DNA from 4 places in the Virgibacillus byunsanensis genome. Region 3 is predicted to be linked to each of the others. Evidence: riboswitches for the same ligand, from Rfam matches in the RefSeq annotation. Region 3 holds a riboswitch; each other region holds the start of a gene.
The links. A riboswitch is a leader RNA that binds a small molecule or an ion and turns the genes downstream of it on or off. The one in region 3 is predicted to bind thiamine pyrophosphate.

Region 1 (4,289 bases), on a different contig from region 3:
CTTTTTCACAGGTGCAGCAGCTGGTGTGTTTGGTAATGCAACCGGAGGCCGTAAAGGTGCAATCTTTGGTGCAATGGCCAATGGTGTTCTATTTAGCTTTTTACCTGCATTACTGTTACCGGTCTTAGGGTCATTAGGCTTTGAAGGTACAACGTTTGGTGATGCAGACTTTGGTGCAGTCGGTATTGTACTTGGAAACTTGATCAACTTAATTGAATCAAACATGCTTGTATCTGCTTTGATCTTAATTATCCTGGCAGCATTATTCACCATTGGATGGAAAACCAGCGCCAATGGAGATAAGGATAACACTAAAGTAGCATAATTTGCCAAAAAACCCACTATTCTTTTGGATAGTGGGTTTTTGGCACTTTTAAAATATATAAAAGCTTAAAGGTTAAAAAAGTAAGTAAAAATAGGACTTTCGCCATTAAAAACATGGCAACAAGCATTACTAAGCAGGTAGAAAAGTTTAAAACTTGTCGACTGCATAAGTTATAATTTTTATTTTATTATTTTCTTGGAACTCCAGTACTACTTTTTCGTTCTGACATCCATACTTCTCTTGTGTACGCCATCTCCCAGAAAGCAAGCTCGTACTCTTTTGCAATAATAAATTGTTCTTTCATTTTTTCTTTTTCCTGTTCACTCGCATCTTTTGCTATGTTATTCAACAGGTCGATTTGATCCTGGGTGGATGTATGAAACCACTCACTGGCATACATACTAATCCAATTTTGGTAGATTTTTTCTGTTGGTTTTGCATCCTGATATGTTTTGCCAATATCTGCATACAGCCAGTAGCATGGAAGTAGTGCAGCAATCGTCTGCCCCAGGCTGCCTGAAAGGGCTGCCCGGTATAAGTGAGCTGTATAGGCATATGCAGTTGGTGCTGGTTTGAACTGCTTTATTTCTTCGTCTGTAATGTTCAAGATAGTTGCATGTTCTTTATGGACAGTCAGTTCTGCCTCTGCTGTAAGTTTCGCTTTTTCAGCAAGCATGGCAGTAATCTGGAAGTCTTCTGTCTGCGCTGCTGCCAGGGCATGTACTTTTCCAAAATGCTTTAAATAGTAAATATCCTGAAGAATAAAATACTTGAATGTTTCCAGTGGTAAATCTCCTTTTACCATACCTACAACAAAAGGATGGTTTAAGCTTTGTTCCCAACTGTTTTTGGTTACCTCTCGTAGTGTGTCTGTAAATTGCATACAAAATACCTCCTCTTTAGTTTGTTTCCGACTGATTGAGGAGGAAAGAAAAGTACTTAAAGATAAATTCATCTATTTTAAGGTTAATAAATTAATCCTATGATTCTATCGCTATCTAAAGAGATGGACAGATTGGATGAATGGTTAAGTGACTTTCCACTTCCCTCCGCTGGTATTGGCCAGATCAGGTTCTAAGGGTTTTATAGTCTCAGCCTTTAACAGGCTCCCCTAGCGGAAACGATTAATGAAATTATCTGTTCAGCATATCATATGAAAAAACAAAGTCAACTATATTTGGGAGCGCTTATTCTCATTAAACACTTGAATTTTAGCACTATCTGTGTCAAAGTTAATACTGTATTATTAGTTTAATAGTATTGAATGTAGGGGGACCAGTGTTGCTGGTTGAGATGGTATCCGTGAGATGCAGACCCTTGGAACCTGATCTGGTTTAAACCAGCGTAGGGAACATATATAATGTGAATGTGACTATATATGTGCTCTAGGCTTAGCCTGGGGCATATTTTACGTGCGCTAAGCAGTATGTTCCTCTAGCGAACCATTAAATAAAATAAGAAAGTAGGGGGATTTAATTGAAACGAATATTATTTTTCATCGTTATGTTAGTTATCGTGCTAGCTGGTTGTGTAAATGATCAAGAAACTAGTGGTGATAATTCTAATGCACAGGAGGAAGAAGAGTTAGAAAAAGTGACATTGGTATTGGATTGGACACCAAATACGAACCACACAGGGTTATATGTTGCACAGGCAGAAGAATATTTTAAACAGGAAGGCTTAAAGGTGGACATTACGTTACCTGGTGAATCCGGTGCTGATCAGGTAGTGGCATCTGGGCAAGCAGAGTTTGGGATTAGTGCACAAGAATCTATCACAGAAGCACGTATTCAGGATATACCGATTGTCTCCATTGCAGCAATCATTCAACATAATACGTCTGGGTTTGCTTCTCCTGTAGATAAAGGTATTACCTCACCAGCTGATTATGCTGGGAAAACCTACGGAGGTTGGGGTGCCCCAGTTGAAGCAGCGGTTATTGATTCTTTAATGAAACAAGAAAGCGCGGATGTTAATGATGTAAATATTATAAATATGGGAAATACTGATTTTTTTACGGCAGTCGAACGTGATGTTGACTTTGCTTGGATCTATTATGGATGGACTGGTGTGGAAGCAGAATTACGTGACGTTGAGCTTAACGTGCAATATCTAACCGATTATTCAGACGATCTCGACTATTATACGCCAGTTATCACAACGAATGAAAGCATGATCGATGAAAATCCAGATACAGTCGAAGCCTTTATGGCAGCTGTTTCTAAAGGTTATCAATATACGATTGAGAGTCCGGAAGAAGCTGCATCCATTTTAGTAGAGTCTGTACCGGATTTAGATGCTGAGTTAGTGGAAGCAAGTCAAGCATGGTTATCACCTCAATATCAGGATGATGCCGAACAATGGGGTATCCAGGATCAACAAACTTGGGAAAACTATTCGAAGTGGATGTATGAAAATGAGTTACTTGAAAAAGAACTGGATGCAGCGCAAGCATTTACGAATGAATTTTTACCAGAAAAATAATGAGGAGAAATAATATGACAAATGCACTTGTTAGTATTCAAATTATTCCCAAGACAAAGAATGGGGAAGATGTCATTCCATATGTGGATGCGGCGATTGAAGTTATTCAACAGGCTGGGATCAAGTATGAAGTACATCCACTTGAAACGACTATGGAAGGGGAGTTAACAGAGCTTTTGGCGGTTATCGAAAAAATGAATCAGAAAATGGTTGAACGAGGTAGTTCGAGTATAATTTCTCAGGTGAAGATTTACTATAACCCAGATGGCGCATCAATGGATGTATTGACAGAGAAGTACCGTTAAAAAGTATGTTTTTCTAGATAGTAGAGTGGAGCTAAGTTGAATGGAGGTGCGGGTGCGTTGGAAGTCAAAGCACCCTAATAGTATGAAAAAAATGCTAGCACAGGGATGGCGGCCGGTAACGGTCATCATCCTTTTACTTATCATATGGGAAATTAGCAGCAATTTGCTTTCAGTCCCGACATGGCTGCTACCAGCCCCATCAGAAATAGCACAAGAGGGGATAGCGAGTTGGGGGAACTTCCAACACCATTTCATTTCAACCATAAAATTATCGATTATCGGTTTTATCTGTGGTGTCAGTGGTGGGATTTTGATTGCGGTTATCCTTCATTTACTACCAAGTGTACGGCAGGCTTTTTATCCCTTGTTGATTCTATCGCAAAACGTTCCAATTATTGTGCTCGCACCATTACTTGTGATTTGGTTCGGATTTGGTGTGCTACCCAAAATACTAGTCATCACCCTCGTTTGCTTTTTCCCAATTTCAATAGCGGCATTGGATGGATTCCGACAGACAAGTACGGATTTGGTGCACTATATGCAGATGGCTGGTGCATCCAAACGGCAAATCTTTAGTAAGCTAGAGCTACCGCATGCCATGCCGGCGATTTTTTCCGGCTTGAAAATTTCAGCAACCTACAGTGTGATGGGTGCTGTAATTTCTGAATGGCTTGGTGCGAATCAAGGCATTGGGGTGTACATGACACTTGCACAATCATCATTTCGTACCGATCGTGTTTTTGTCGCTATCTTTTTTATTATGTTCTTATGCTTGCTGTTCTTTATACTAATTATTACATTGGAAAAGTTGCTTATTAAATGGCGTGCAACAGAGGAGGATAAGTGATGAGTGAACTGGTAGTCAAACAGGTAACGAAATCATTTGCTAATAAGAAGGTTTTGGATGACGTTTCATTTACAATAAAAGAGGGAGAGTTTGTCTCTTTACTTGGCCCATCCGGAAGTGGGAAAAGCACGCTTTTTCATTTGATCGGTGGTCTGTACCGTCCTGACACGGGTACTTTTTATTTAGATGGGGAAAGGATCAATGGCAAGCGGGGTGCGATAAGTTATACCCCGCAAAGTCCCTCGCTTTTTCCATGGCGCACTATCATTGACAATGTTGTATTAGGGGCAGAAATTTTTGCAAAACCTGATGTTGACCAGGCACGGGC
Region 2 (4,289 bases), on a different contig from region 3:
TGAATTCTCCCTTGTATATTTGTAAGGAAACATCTCGTAAAATATCACGGTGTCTGTTTGACCATGAAATAGTGGAAGCATCTATGAAAATATCATTTGTTTGACGTACATTTTTTACTGTTTCCCAACCAGATGAATCGAGGTGATAAGGGCGGTCTAAAAACTCCTGAATAGTTAAAGGGATAAACTGATTAGGAAAGCCCTTTTGGTTTAAAACATATTGTGTCACTTTCGGAAGCCAAACCCCTTGTTCTTCTATTTGCGGTAACATCGAATCAACTGCATGTCTTAATGAACCATCGTAAAAAACCTCACCATCCCGATTTAATAGAAGACTTCTATCAGCTAATTCAACCCAACCATCTAACTGATGTTCAATAATAATGAGCGCGCAATTAGTTTTATTCTTTAAAGCATGGATAGTTGAAATTAAGTCCTTTGATGCAATAGGGTCTAAGTTTGCAGTTGGTTCATCTAAAATAAGAAGTGACGGCTCTAGAGCTAGAATACATGCTAGGGCAAGCTTTTGTTTTTGACCTCCGGAAAGGGAAGTTATGGTTGATCTTTTATAGGAAAGCATATTAACAAGACGAAGTGCTTCATCAACCTTTTCATCCATCACCTCGTGGGGAACACAAATGTTCTCTAAACCGAATGCCACCTCATCTTCAACAGTTAGCATACAAAACTGTGTTTCCGGATCCTGAAAAACAACTCCAACAGACTGGCTAATTTCACCTGGTCGGTAGTTTGTTGTTTTTCGACCATTTATAAAGATATCCCCACCCATTTCGCCATCTAATTCACGTGGATAAAGCCCGTTTAGACAAAATGTTAATGTACTCTTTCCACACCCACTGGGACCAAGAATAAGCATACTTTCGTTATGTTCCAATTGAAAACTTACATTTGACAAGGTGTTCTTATTTTGTTGATTCTCAAAATGTAGATAGAGGTGGTCAACTTTAATCAATGGATTCATGCTGAACGTTTCATCTTTCGGTATTCTTTTCCTAACGCAAAGTTTGATAAGACACCTGTCCTTGCTAAACCATCACTTAATGCTTTACCTAATAGACCTGCTATCAATGCACCGCTTACCATACGAACGATAAACATCGCTAGTACATAGCCGCTATCTAATGCTGCAAATCCACTTATGAAATAGCCGTAAACAAAACTAGTTATAGCGGCACCAACACCGGCACCCATTAATACCCATAATGAGTAATTTTTCCATCTTGTTGCCGCAAATGCAGCCTCGGCACCAATCCCCTGAATCATTCCAACAATAATTAACATCGGTCCAACTACACTTCCGAGTAAGACTTCGACCATAGCTGCTATTGTTTCGGATAAAAATGCTGCACCAGGTTTTCGTATAATATAGGCAGCGATAATGGAAACGATAAACCAAATACCAAAAATGAGATCGTAACCAATTGGACCAAAGAAGCCAACTAAGATATTACCAACTGGAAAAAAGGCTAAATATACAACACCAAAAACAACTGCAAGTGCAGCCATAACAACGATTTCTTTAAAGCGCCAATTACTCATTGAAGACACCTCCTTTATGTGATGGACTATTTGCTGAAATGGAAACGGTCATAACCGTATGGCTGGACCCTCCTTCAACAGTTGCTGTAAAGACACGCTCTAGTCCATCGAATATAGAAACTGCTTCTCCATCTAGACGAGTCGAATAGTGAGCAGAAGAAACAGTTACATGTTGTTTCATTGCTTCGATTTGTTCATAAATAACATCCATATAATTTCCACCACCTAACGGGTAAAGCGAAAATTTTGCACCTACCGGTTGTTTCATTGTTTTCACTTTTTCTGTATTAATGGTCTGTTCATCTTCTGCCATATAAGCATCACCCGAGGAATCACCAGGACACCCTAATGAGTAGGTTGCTTGAAATGCTACATGTTCACCGGTCTTGGCAGCATGCATGAAAGTAGCTTTTGTCACATCAAATACATGTGTGAGCTTTCCGCGAACCGTCGTGGTGACATCGTCTGTTTTCATATAAACCTTTGATGTGTCCACCTCTTTTAAAGCATCTTTAATAATATCTACAAAGCCGTCACACATTGGGTATACCGAAAAGCTCACTCCAGCAATGTTTGTAGTTCCACAAGTTTGTTCTGTCATACTAAACTCCTCCTGTTTTATGGAAAATTTTCAATATAAAAAGACTGCATCCCGTGGGGAATGCAGTCTGGTTGTATGTTTTGATTGCTTAAAAAGTATAGATACCATACGACGACTGCACTTCCCCACGCTAGTATTATCTAGTTCGGGTACAAAGGGTCAGAACATAACAGTTCTTCTCAGCCGTTGTTTCACAGCTCCCCTAGTGCAACATTCTTTATGCAGTTTTCCTACATCTATCTTAACGAGGATAGTAAACATTGTAAAGCATATTAAAATTTTTACTTTAAAAAATGTGACCTGCGTCACGGAAATGATTGTAAGCTCTTCTTATACTGAAATTAGAAACAATGTATTTGGAGGTGGCTTCATTGAAAAAAGTACTATTCATTAGTAGTAATGAAGACCGTAAACAAGATTTATCTGCATTGTATTTGAATCCGCAACACATTTGTAAACAGGTTCAAGAAGAATATGAGGTTTTAGCCCTGTTAAGGGAAGAAATTTTTGAAATAGTTTTACTTGACCTGACGATGGTGGAAGTGAATATATCGAAGTTTTGCAGTAAAATCAAAGACGTTTCTGATATTCCTATAATGATTGTAGCGGCATGTGAACAGCAAGACAAAATTGTTAAAGGCTTACAATCAGGTGCAGATGATTATATTATTAAGCCATTTAGTGCAGAAGAATTGTTAGTTAGAATAGAGATATTGACACACCGGAAAAAAACCGATAATCACATTGAAATAAATGGTTTACTATGGGATGAAGATCGACATGTTTGTTCTTACCATAAAAAGGCGATTAAGTTAACACCTAAAGAATTTACTATAATGGGTCACTTAATGAAGCATACGAATCAAGTATTTGCTAGAGAGCAATTAATTGACTTGATATGGGGCTATAATTCAGTCACAGATGGTAGAACAGTAGATTCACATGTACAAAATATGAGGGTGAAGATTAGGAATTCAGGCTTTCCAATTGATGATTATGTTAAAACGGTATGGGGTGTAGGGTATAAATGGACTAATCGAACGGATATTAATAATATAAAAAGAGCTGTTCCTAGTTGAGCAGCTCTTTTCTTATCTATCGTAATTATACAACAACCAATGTAGTTACCATTTCGCCATGTCCTTCTCCACACATGATGTTACAGTAGATTTTATATTCCCCTGGTTCTTCAGGTGTAAATGTTGCTTGACCTTCGCCATCGATTTTTACATCAAATTCATCGATACTAATACCGTGGTGACCTTCTTCATTTGTAAGTGTTATGGTAACTTCCTCGCCAGATTGTACTACATATTCTTCTTGGCCTAAATCAAAGTTAGTTGCTGTGATGTTAACTTCGTTGTTAGCTTCAGCTTCTAAAGAACTGTTGTCGTCGCTTTGCTCTGTAGTATCTTTATCTGATTTTTTAGTATCTGCGTTAGCACCACTGTCATCTCCGCCACACGCTGCAAGTACTAAAATTAAACTTAAAAATAATGTTAATAATAAACTTTTTTTCATCATTATTCCCTCCAATTAATTTCTTATTTATTACCTTTACAATAGTGATTATAGAATAAAAGTATCCATTTTTTATGGAGAAAATGAGACGAAAAAATGAACAATAATAAATTATAATTAAATACCTAAATTTACCTGTTACAAGCAATTAACAATTCATTCATCTATATTTTTTAGGGGTAAAATTCATTTATAATTGAATTAGAATAATATCGGCTAAGTTAATTTTTATCAAAGCAGGTGAAATAGTGAAACAGATGACAGTAATCATTACAACAATCCTAGCTCTGAATATAATGTTCGTGCCAAAAGCCCTAAGTTCACCGGACACAAATCCGCCACTGGTAAATAGTGAAGCGGCGATCATGATAGATTCCGATTCTGGTACAGCACTCTATGAAAAAAATGCAACTGCTCAAATGTACCCAGCTAGTTTGACTAAAATCGCTACAGCTATCTTTGCAATCGAATCTGGTAAACTAGATTCTGTTGTCACAGTTAGTCGTAATGCTAGAGAAACAGAAGGAACGAGAGTCTATTTAGAAGAAGGGGAAAAAGTGCCCTTAAAAAAACTTATACAAGGTCTGTTGATTAATTCCGGAAATGA
Region 3 (4,289 bases):
TAAAGGAGTTCATCTATGATTGTTGCAAAAAATTTATCGAAAAAATATAATTCGAAGGAAGTTTTACAGCCACTAGACTTGACGATTGAGCCCAATGAAATCGTGGGGATTATCGGGCCAAATGGTTGCGGCAAGTCAACACTCATGAAATTATTATCAGGAGCTGAGAAGCCGACTAGCGGGACTGTCCAAATCAAAGGGAAGTTGCTCAAAAAGTACAAAACAAAGGATCTAGCAAAAATTCTTGCTGTTCTTCAACAAGAAGGGATTCCCCCAGTTGGTTTTACTGTTCGAGAAATGATCGAGATGGGTCGATATCCTTATCAAAATTGGCTTGGCGATGAAGTTAATATGGAAGCGAACTGGGAATACGATATTGCTTATGAGATAATGGAAAGATTACACATAGATCACCTTGAAAATGAGGTTATTAATCACCTGAGTGGTGGAGAAAAGCAGCGAATTGCCTTAGGACAGGTATTGGCTCAGGAACCAGAAATACTTATGCTAGATGAACCTACGACCTATCTTGATATCGGTCATCAGCTGCAAATGATGGAATTGATTAGGAAATGGCAAAAAAAAAGTCAACATACAGTAGTCGTGATTCTACATGACCTTAACCTTGCTTCTATGTATTGCACCAGACTTATCCTGATGAAGGATGGCAGGATTCAAAAGATAGGTTCACCAGAAGAGGTAGTTCAAGAAAGAATCATCAAAACTGTCTATGGAACACAGCCAATCGTCATAGAGCATCCAAGACAGTTGATGGCACCGCAGATTATTCTTGATAGATTGTAGTTTATCATTCAAGAGGCATTATTTACGGCATTTTCCACTTATTCAATAGGATGAATAAGTGGGCCTAGTTTGAAATATTTTGATGTTCCCATCTAATTTTGCATACTACCATCAAATAAATTGTGTGACTAACTAATTTATTTTAATAAAAGGGGGAATAATAAATGAAAGAAAGAGTTGTTGTTTCGTGGAGTGGTGGAAAGGACAGTTCATTAGCACTCTATTATCTTTTAAAAGATAAACGGTACACAGTGGATTCTTTGCTTACAACTGTAACAGAAGGATATGAACGGATTAGTGTCCATGGTGTGCGGGAAAAATTATTAGAGGAACAAGCCGAAAGTCTTGGAATTCCACTTCGAAAAATGTACATTCCACAACAAAGTTCACATCCCATTTACAAGGAAAGGATGAATGAACAATTAAAACAAATTAAAGAAGATGGAATAAACACTGTCATGTTCGGTGATATATTCTTAGAAGATGTTCGTTCGTACCGAGAAGAGCTGATTCATAATCAAAAATTAAAAGCAATATTCCCACTATGGGGGCGACCAACAAATGAGTTAATTCAGGAATTTATTTCGCTCGGATTCAAGACAGTGACTACCTGTATCGATACCGAAACGCTGACAGATAAGTTTCTAGGTCGCCATATAAACGCTTCATTTTTAAAGGAATTACCAGAAAATGTGGATAAGTGCGGTGAAAATGGTGAATTCCACACCTTTACCTATGCAGGGCCAATATTCACCAAGCCAATCCACCTTTGTATAGGAGAAAAAGTCAACAAAGGGAGATTCCATTTTTGTGAACTAGTGTAAGATTCATTCTCAATAAATAGAATATTATTCACTAGGGGAGCCATACGGCTGAGAGAAGGGAAGCGCGTTTCCTTTCACCCTCTGAACCTGCTCTGGTTAATACCAGCGAAGGGAAGTGATGTTGTTTAACCTTAATCTTTAACGGTTATTGGAAAAACAGGATCCCTTCAATGTGATCCTGTTTTTTAAAATTATCTTAACAAATGGAAACTGGGTTATGAGTCAGGATGTTATTTAAATAGAAAATGGTGGGTTTTACAGGAGAGAATTTATTAGGAATTTCAAAGAATAATATGTACCAAATTTTAGTCCGAAAGTTTTTATGTGTATTTAGTTACTGTCTTGTTTTATGTTAGAATGATATCGATTGTTAAAATTATCTATTTTTCAGAAAGCTGATCATTAGAAAAGAGGTCATCATGAATGAAAGAAACATGGTATTTTATTGACTCAGGTTATTGTACCCCCGCCTTTAATATGGCTATGGATGAAATCCTGCTTGATTGGCATAGTGAAGGAAAAATACCGCCAGTCTTACGATTTTACGGATGGAAACCCGCCGGTATTTCCGTCGGTTATTTCCAAAAAGTAAGTGGAAAGATTGATGTTAAAAGCGTCGAAAAGCACGGAATTGAACTTGTACGTCGACAGACGGGTGGTCGCGCCGTTCTCCATGACCAAGAGCTTACATACAGTGTGCTCGTTTCTGAGGATCATCCAAGAATGCCAAGTTCAATTAAAGAAGCTTATATGGTTATTTCGAAAGGCTTGCTAGAAGGGTTTAATGAACTTGGAATTCATGCAGATTTTTCAATTCCAAAAGGAAAACAGACGAACGACTCGGCTGTCTGCTTTGAAGAACCTTCCTGGTATGAGTTAGTTATTGAGGGTAAAAAAGCTGCAGGTAGCGCTCAAACTCGAAAAAAAGGCATTATCCTCCAGCACGGTTCTGTTCCGTTGGATGTGGATGAAATAAAATTATTTGATTTGTTTATCTACCCAAATGAGCGGGTCAAAGAGCGGACCAGACGAGCTTTTGGTGACAAAGCAGTCACGATTAACAGAGTGTCAAAACAGCCGTATACCTTTGATGATGTAAAAACCGCTTTCAAAAAAGGATTTGAAAGAGGATTGAATATTGAATTGGAACCGTTCAGACTCTCAGAGGAACAAATGTCAGAAGTAACTGATTTAGCAGAAACCAAGTACAGAAACGCAAAATGGAACTATTCTCGATAATTAAAGGAGTTTTGTGCAGATGGCTAAAAATTATGAGCACGTAAGGAAACCCGAATGGTTGAAAGTAAAACTTAATACAAATAAGTCCTACAACCGTTTGAAAAAATTAATGCGAGAAAAAAACTTAAACACAGTTTGTGAAGAAGCAAAATGTCCAAACATTCATGAATGTTGGAGTGAACGTAAAACAGCAACATTTATGATTCTTGGGGATACATGTACACGTGGCTGTCGCTTTTGCGCTGTTAAAACCGGACTACCAAACGAACTTGACTGGGGCGAGCCAGAACGTGTAGCGGAATCCGTAGAAATTATGGAATTGAAGCACGCCGTGGTGACTGCTGTGGCACGGGATGATTTAAAAGATGGGGGAGCTGGAGTATTTGCTGAAACAGTAAGGGCTATCCGTCGGAAAATGCCAGGTACAACAGTAGAAATCCTTCCTTCTGATATGAAAGGCGATTACGAAAGTCTGCATACACTAATGGACAGCGGACCGGATATTTTTAACCACAATGTGGAAACCGTCCGTCGCCTGACAAAAAAAGTACGTGCAATCGCCATGTATGATCGTTCACTACAATTACTCGAGCGTGTCAAAGAAATAGCACCAAATACGCCAACAAAATCAAGTATCATGGTTGGTCTTGGAGAGACAAAAGAAGAAATTATTGAAACAATGGATGATTTAAGGGCTCATCATGTTGACATTATGTCGATTGGTCAGTATCTGCAGCCAACAAAAAAACATCTGAATGTCGAACGTTATTATCACCCGGATGAATTTGCTGAACTAAAAGAAATTGCCTTATCTAAAGGCTTCACACATTGTGAATCAGGCCCGATGGTCCGCTCTTCATACCATGCTGATGAACAGGTAAATGCCACTTCCGCCCAGCGCCGGATCAAATATATGAAAGGATATGAATCCCAGGGTGATAAATTAGGGAGTTTTGATTTTTAATTCACCGCAGTTGACTGAAAATGTAGATAGGTGTATATTATGGTTTAAGTTAAAATTTAATATCAATACTTTCTTATCCAGAGAGGTGGAGGGACTGGCCCCATGAAACCTCGGCAGCAGGCTTTTTAAGTACTGTGCTAATTCCAGCAAGCGTATGCTTGGGAGATAAGAAGAGTGGACATTGCTTAGTTACCCCTCTTCTTTTCCAATGAAGAGGGGTTTTTGATTTTACACAAAACTAATATTTGATAATGGCTATCAGGAAACTGGTAAACTCTTCTTTATACAAGCAGTGGTTTTACATTTTGAAAGATAATTTCAAGCAAGGTACAAAGAATTTAAGAGGGAGGAAAATTGTATGAAACGCAGTTTGGAAGAAAGACTAAAAGACGGAACAGTTATTGCAGGAGAAGGTTATTTATTTGAATTAGAACGCAGGGGGTATTTGCAAGCAGGTA
Region 4 (4,289 bases), on a different contig from region 3:
AAGCATTACAGTGAATCGATAAATAAAAATCTGCACCCCAAGCATTAGCCTCATTTGTTCGCTGACTTAAACTTTTAGTCATGTCACTGGTTCTACTCATGTTCACTTCAACATTTTCGTAGTTATTGGTTAAAATAGTTCGAATTCTACTAGCAATATCTAGTACAATTTCTTTTTCATTTAACCCATTACCTTGAGCACCTGGGTCGGCCCCACCATGACCTGGATCTAGGTAAAGTTTCATCAAATTCCCCCATTTCTTAGAAAAATAAGGCACGCCTAGATGTGCCAACGTTTTTCTTTCTTAAAAATTGTAAAAAATTTAAGTCATTTTATTATATGAGATCCTGTAGAAATTAAATTGGATAAACGTTTGTTTAAAGGAAAATTGAGGCAATAATGTAGTATTATAATAACTACCCCAAAACTACTTCGAACATACCTATCCAAGCGTTCCTCCATCAACGAATCCGTTAACCCTGTCACACCTAAACCTACCCATCTCTGGTACACTTTCGGTGATCCAAAAAGTATATCGATCAAGTCCAGGAGATCCCAGTGGGTATCATAGTGGAAGGCTTCTCCTATCTCATGAACGTATGCTTGTAAAAACCTATCAGCAACTTCAACATTGCATTTGTCGCCTTATGTAAACTTTCCGCTTCGTGTATCGCTAAATCTTGTTGCAACCATTCCTTATTATCGAATTGACGTAACACAACTTGTTACACATTTTGATTTATTCGAAGCGAGTTATTATGCAGCAGCGTCTGAGGAAGTACTTCCTTTCAATCGAAAAGTCGATTCGCATTCGGATTTATTCTATTAACTACCCAATATAAAATATTATCTGTTAAACTGTTGTCATACGTTTCCACCTCATCACGACCTTTCACTACAGATATAAGGAGTGTCTATTGATGAATCCAGTTAAGAACAAAGAAGTTAACCAATTCATTGAAACATTACCAGATCATACGAAAGAACTTACGAATACCCTTAGAAAAATTATCTTTGAAGCATCCGATACTATTACAGAAGAAATCAAATGGGGAAAGCCATGTTATATCGAAAATGGTCTAGTTTGTTATCTCCAAACTGCCAAAAGTCATGTTAATTTAGGATTCTATTTTGGAGCAACTCTTGAAGACAAAGACAATTTACTTGAAGGAACAGGTAAAAAAATGCGCCATATCCGGGTGAAAAAACTAGAAGATATTCAAACCGAAAAATTCATTTCCTTAATTCAAGAAGCTATTGAATTCAAGACATAAACGTTTCCTCTCCCCTCTACCACTCGGAAACTAATTCTTTTCTAGACATGTCTAATTGCCTCTGGTTACTATTTGCACATTCTCACTACATTAGACGTTACAGTAACGTTTATGTGTCAGTTAAATTTAGAAAACTTGGCTTATCGCCAAGCCTTAATGGCGAAAGCCTTAGTTGAACTTATGTAGATAAGAAAGTTTTATACTTTCTTATCTACTAAAAAAACCTTAAAAGAAAATTATACTGACAAATTAACAATGATTTGTTATTCTTAATTAATAAGTAAATATTTTATAAAGATACTACTAGGGGTGCCCAAGAATCGTGGGCTGAGAGGAAACACGTATTGTTTTCTGACTCTTATGGACCTGATCTGGTTAATACCAGCGGAGGGAAGTAGTCAGACGATATGTCTATTCTATTTCGATTATTCCAAGTCAGGTCCTATAAGGATCTGGCTTTTTTGCTTTCCGCCCCAAAGGAAAGGAGGAAATATATGAATCGAACACGTTTATTAACTACAATGGCCGTTTTTGTTGCGATTGGTACCTTAGGTGCGCAGTTACTCTGGTTTCCAGCAGGTGTTGCGAAAGCCTATCCAGTCCAACATGCAGTAAATGTTATGGCCGCAGTAACACTCGGACCTGGTCCAGCAGTAATTATTGCATTTATGATTGGCCTTTTACGTAACATGCTTGGTCTGGGTACGTTATTGGCGTTTCCAGGAGGTATGATCGGTGCTTTTCTGGCTGGATATCTTTACCTTAAACTAGGTAAAAAGTATTGGGCTGCTGTTGGCGAGACAATCGGTACTGGTATTATTGGTGCGCTATTCTCCGTACCTTTTGCCAAAGTCTTAATGGGTAGCTCATTTGGTGCATTATTCTTTATACCATCGTTTCTCATTAGTAGCATTACAGGCGCTTTTATTGGTTTGTTTATCGTTTCAAGAGTTAGACAGGAACAATTAATACGTAACGTATAATATAGGAAATCTACTAGGGCTGAGATAAGGAATTATCCTTTGCCGCTCGGAACATGATCTAGGTAATTAGCGCAGAGAAGTAGTCGAGGAATTCAATTATAAATCCTCTATAAATCTACTTATTTATCCCCTAGTAGCTTCCTAAACTTTTAAGGAGGCTTTTCAAATGACTTTCACTAACCAATTAAGAAAAGAAAATGACGACATTTTTCAGCTTATTTTTGAACATCCATTTATAAAAGGAATTGGAGAAGGGCATGTTCCAAAAGAAGCAATTGCCCATTATATAAAAGCGGATTTCGAATATCTCAATGCATTTATGCAAATTTATGGCATTGCACTTGCAAAATCACAAAAACGAGATGATATCCAGTATTTCCATGACCGAATTGAATTTATTTTAAACAGTGAAGTGCACCCCCACCATAACTTTTGTGATCATATAGGTGTTGGTTATGAGGAACTTCAAGGTCACGCACTCCCACCAACAGCTGATCATTACATTAAACATATGATGTATCATGCACAAATGGGCGGTCTGGGTGAAATTTTAAGTGCATTATTACCTTGTCCATGGACTTATTTAGAAATCGGTCAAGAATTAATGAGGAAGTATAACCCAGCAAAGGATCATCCTTTCTATCGATGGATTAGCTTTTATGCAGATGATCGAGTGGCCGCCACAACAATGGAAATGCGAAATCGCTTAGATGCAATTGCAGCACATGCATCCACGAGTGAACAAGAAAAAATGCAAGACGCATTTCGCAAAAGCTGTCAACTGGAATTGAACTTCTGGGAAATGTCCTTCACCTGTGAGGAATGGCCCTCAAAAGAAAAGGTGGTAAAAAAATGAGACAGATCCCTTCTGCACTAACCATAGCTGGCACTGACCCTAGTGGTGGTGCTGGCATACAAGCTGATTTAAAAACGTTTCAAGAGTTAAAAACCTATGGCATGTCAGTTATTACTTCAATCGTTGCACAAAATACAACAGGTGTTCAAGACGTTCATCACCTACCTGTAAGTATGGTAAAACAGCAGTTTGAGTCCATTTTAAATGACATTTCATTTCATGCTTTTAAAACAGGGATGATAGCCAATGTGGATATGATGCGTGTCATTTCAGAAAAAACCTCTGAACTGGACGTTCCCTATGTAATGGATCCTGTCATGGTTGCTACAAGTGGAGATCCTTTAATTGCAAAAGAAGCTCGCCACTTTCTACGTGAACATCTTTTACCACTGACATCTATAGTAACACCTAATATACCCGAGGCAGCTGATATTACTGGAGAAAAAATTGACTCAGTAGAGGATATGAAATCAGCTGCTGAACAAATTGTGCATAAGCACGGAGCTGGTGCTGCACTGGTTAAAGGTGGGCATATGAAAGGGGAAGCGATCGACTTTTTATATGACGGCAATAAGATGCACACCTTTTCATCCGAGCGTATCGATACAAATAACACGCACGGTACTGGATGTACGTATTCAGCAGCGATCACAGCTTTCTTAAGTCTCGGATTTCCTTTAACAGCAGCTGTTGAAAAAGCAAAGTACTTCGTAACGGCCGCTATCCGTCATTCGTTTTCACTCGGGAAAGGAAATGGCCCGACAAATCATTGGGCAACACGTATAGAAGGAGTGACAAAGTGAATAAAAAAGTCGTTAATAGTGTAAGAGAAACAAGCCCTTTAATCCACCATCTTACAAATCAAGTAGTAATGAATTTTACTGCTAATGGGCTGTTGTCATTTGGTGGCCTCCCAATTATGGCTAAAGCTGAGGAAGAAGCTAAAGATATAGCAAAACTTGCAGATGGCGTACTTATTAATATTGGTACATTAACTCAACAGGAACTTCGAGCAATGATTACTGCGGGTAAGTCTGCTAATCGTAAAGGAATACCAGTGGTGCTTGATCCGGTTGGCGTAGCTGCTACAGCCTTTCGTACATCTGCTGTTAACCAAATTTTAAATAAAGTACAGCCAACAGTTATTAAAGGGAATGCTGGTGAACTAGCTCATCT

Region 1: another riboswitch for thiamine pyrophosphate. It lies ahead of ACFQ3N_RS02305 (ABC transporter substrate-binding protein); the one in region 3 lies ahead of ACFQ3N_RS05320 (lipoate--protein ligase family protein).
Region 2: another riboswitch for thiamine pyrophosphate. It lies ahead of ACFQ3N_RS07405 (YkoF family thiamine/hydroxymethylpyrimidine-binding protein); the one in region 3 lies ahead of ACFQ3N_RS05320 (lipoate--protein ligase family protein).
Region 4: another riboswitch for thiamine pyrophosphate. It lies ahead of thiW (energy coupling factor transporter S component ThiW); the one in region 3 lies ahead of ACFQ3N_RS05320 (lipoate--protein ligase family protein).

The regions. Positions count from the first base shown of each region.
Region 1 covers NZ_JBHTKJ010000007.1:126,278-130,566, forward strand. The annotation lists partial or broken gene ACFQ3N_RS02295 (PTS transporter subunit IIC) at 1-325, shown strand, start outside; gene tenA (thiaminase II) at 513-1,208, opposite strand; TPP riboswitch at 1,353-1,448, opposite strand; TPP riboswitch at 1,584-1,693, shown strand; gene ACFQ3N_RS02305 (ABC transporter substrate-binding protein) at 1,802-2,809, shown strand; gene ACFQ3N_RS02310 (thiamine-binding protein) at 2,824-3,114, shown strand; gene ACFQ3N_RS02315 (ABC transporter permease) at 3,197-3,961, shown strand; gene ACFQ3N_RS02320 (ABC transporter ATP-binding protein) at 3,961-4,289, shown strand, end outside.
Region 2 covers NZ_JBHTKJ010000016.1:22,640-26,928, forward strand. The annotation lists gene ACFQ3N_RS07395 (ABC transporter ATP-binding protein) at 1-982, opposite strand, end outside; gene ACFQ3N_RS07400 (ECF transporter S component) at 979-1,560, opposite strand; gene ACFQ3N_RS07405 (YkoF family thiamine/hydroxymethylpyrimidine-binding protein) at 1,553-2,161, opposite strand; TPP riboswitch at 2,267-2,375, opposite strand; gene ACFQ3N_RS07410 (response regulator transcription factor) at 2,524-3,240, shown strand; gene ACFQ3N_RS07415 (cytochrome C oxidase subunit II) at 3,266-3,682, opposite strand; gene ACFQ3N_RS07420 (D-alanyl-D-alanine carboxypeptidase family protein) at 3,940-4,289, shown strand, end outside.
Region 3 covers NZ_JBHTKJ010000012.1:20,737-25,025, reverse strand. The annotation lists gene ACFQ3N_RS05335 (FecCD family ABC transporter permease) at 1-19, shown strand, start outside; gene ACFQ3N_RS05330 (ABC transporter ATP-binding protein) at 16-804, shown strand; gene ACFQ3N_RS05325 (Dph6-related ATP pyrophosphatase) at 969-1,628, shown strand; TPP riboswitch at 1,652-1,759, shown strand; gene ACFQ3N_RS05320 (lipoate--protein ligase family protein) at 2,052-2,867, shown strand; gene lipA (lipoyl synthase) at 2,887-3,831, shown strand; SAM riboswitch class I at 3,902-4,003, shown strand; gene ACFQ3N_RS05310 (homocysteine S-methyltransferase family protein) at 4,190-4,289, shown strand, end outside.
Region 4 covers NZ_JBHTKJ010000072.1:10,259-14,547, forward strand. The annotation lists gene ACFQ3N_RS18595 (N-acetylmuramoyl-L-alanine amidase) at 1-244, opposite strand, end outside; gene ACFQ3N_RS18600 (hypothetical protein) at 638-829, shown strand; gene ACFQ3N_RS18605 (DUF1801 domain-containing protein) at 921-1,274, shown strand; TPP riboswitch at 1,570-1,684, shown strand; gene thiW (energy coupling factor transporter S component ThiW) at 1,769-2,257, shown strand; gene tenA (thiaminase II) at 2,424-3,113, shown strand; gene thiD (bifunctional hydroxymethylpyrimidine kinase/phosphomethylpyrimidine kinase) at 3,110-3,916, shown strand; gene thiM (hydroxyethylthiazole kinase) at 3,913-4,289, shown strand, end outside.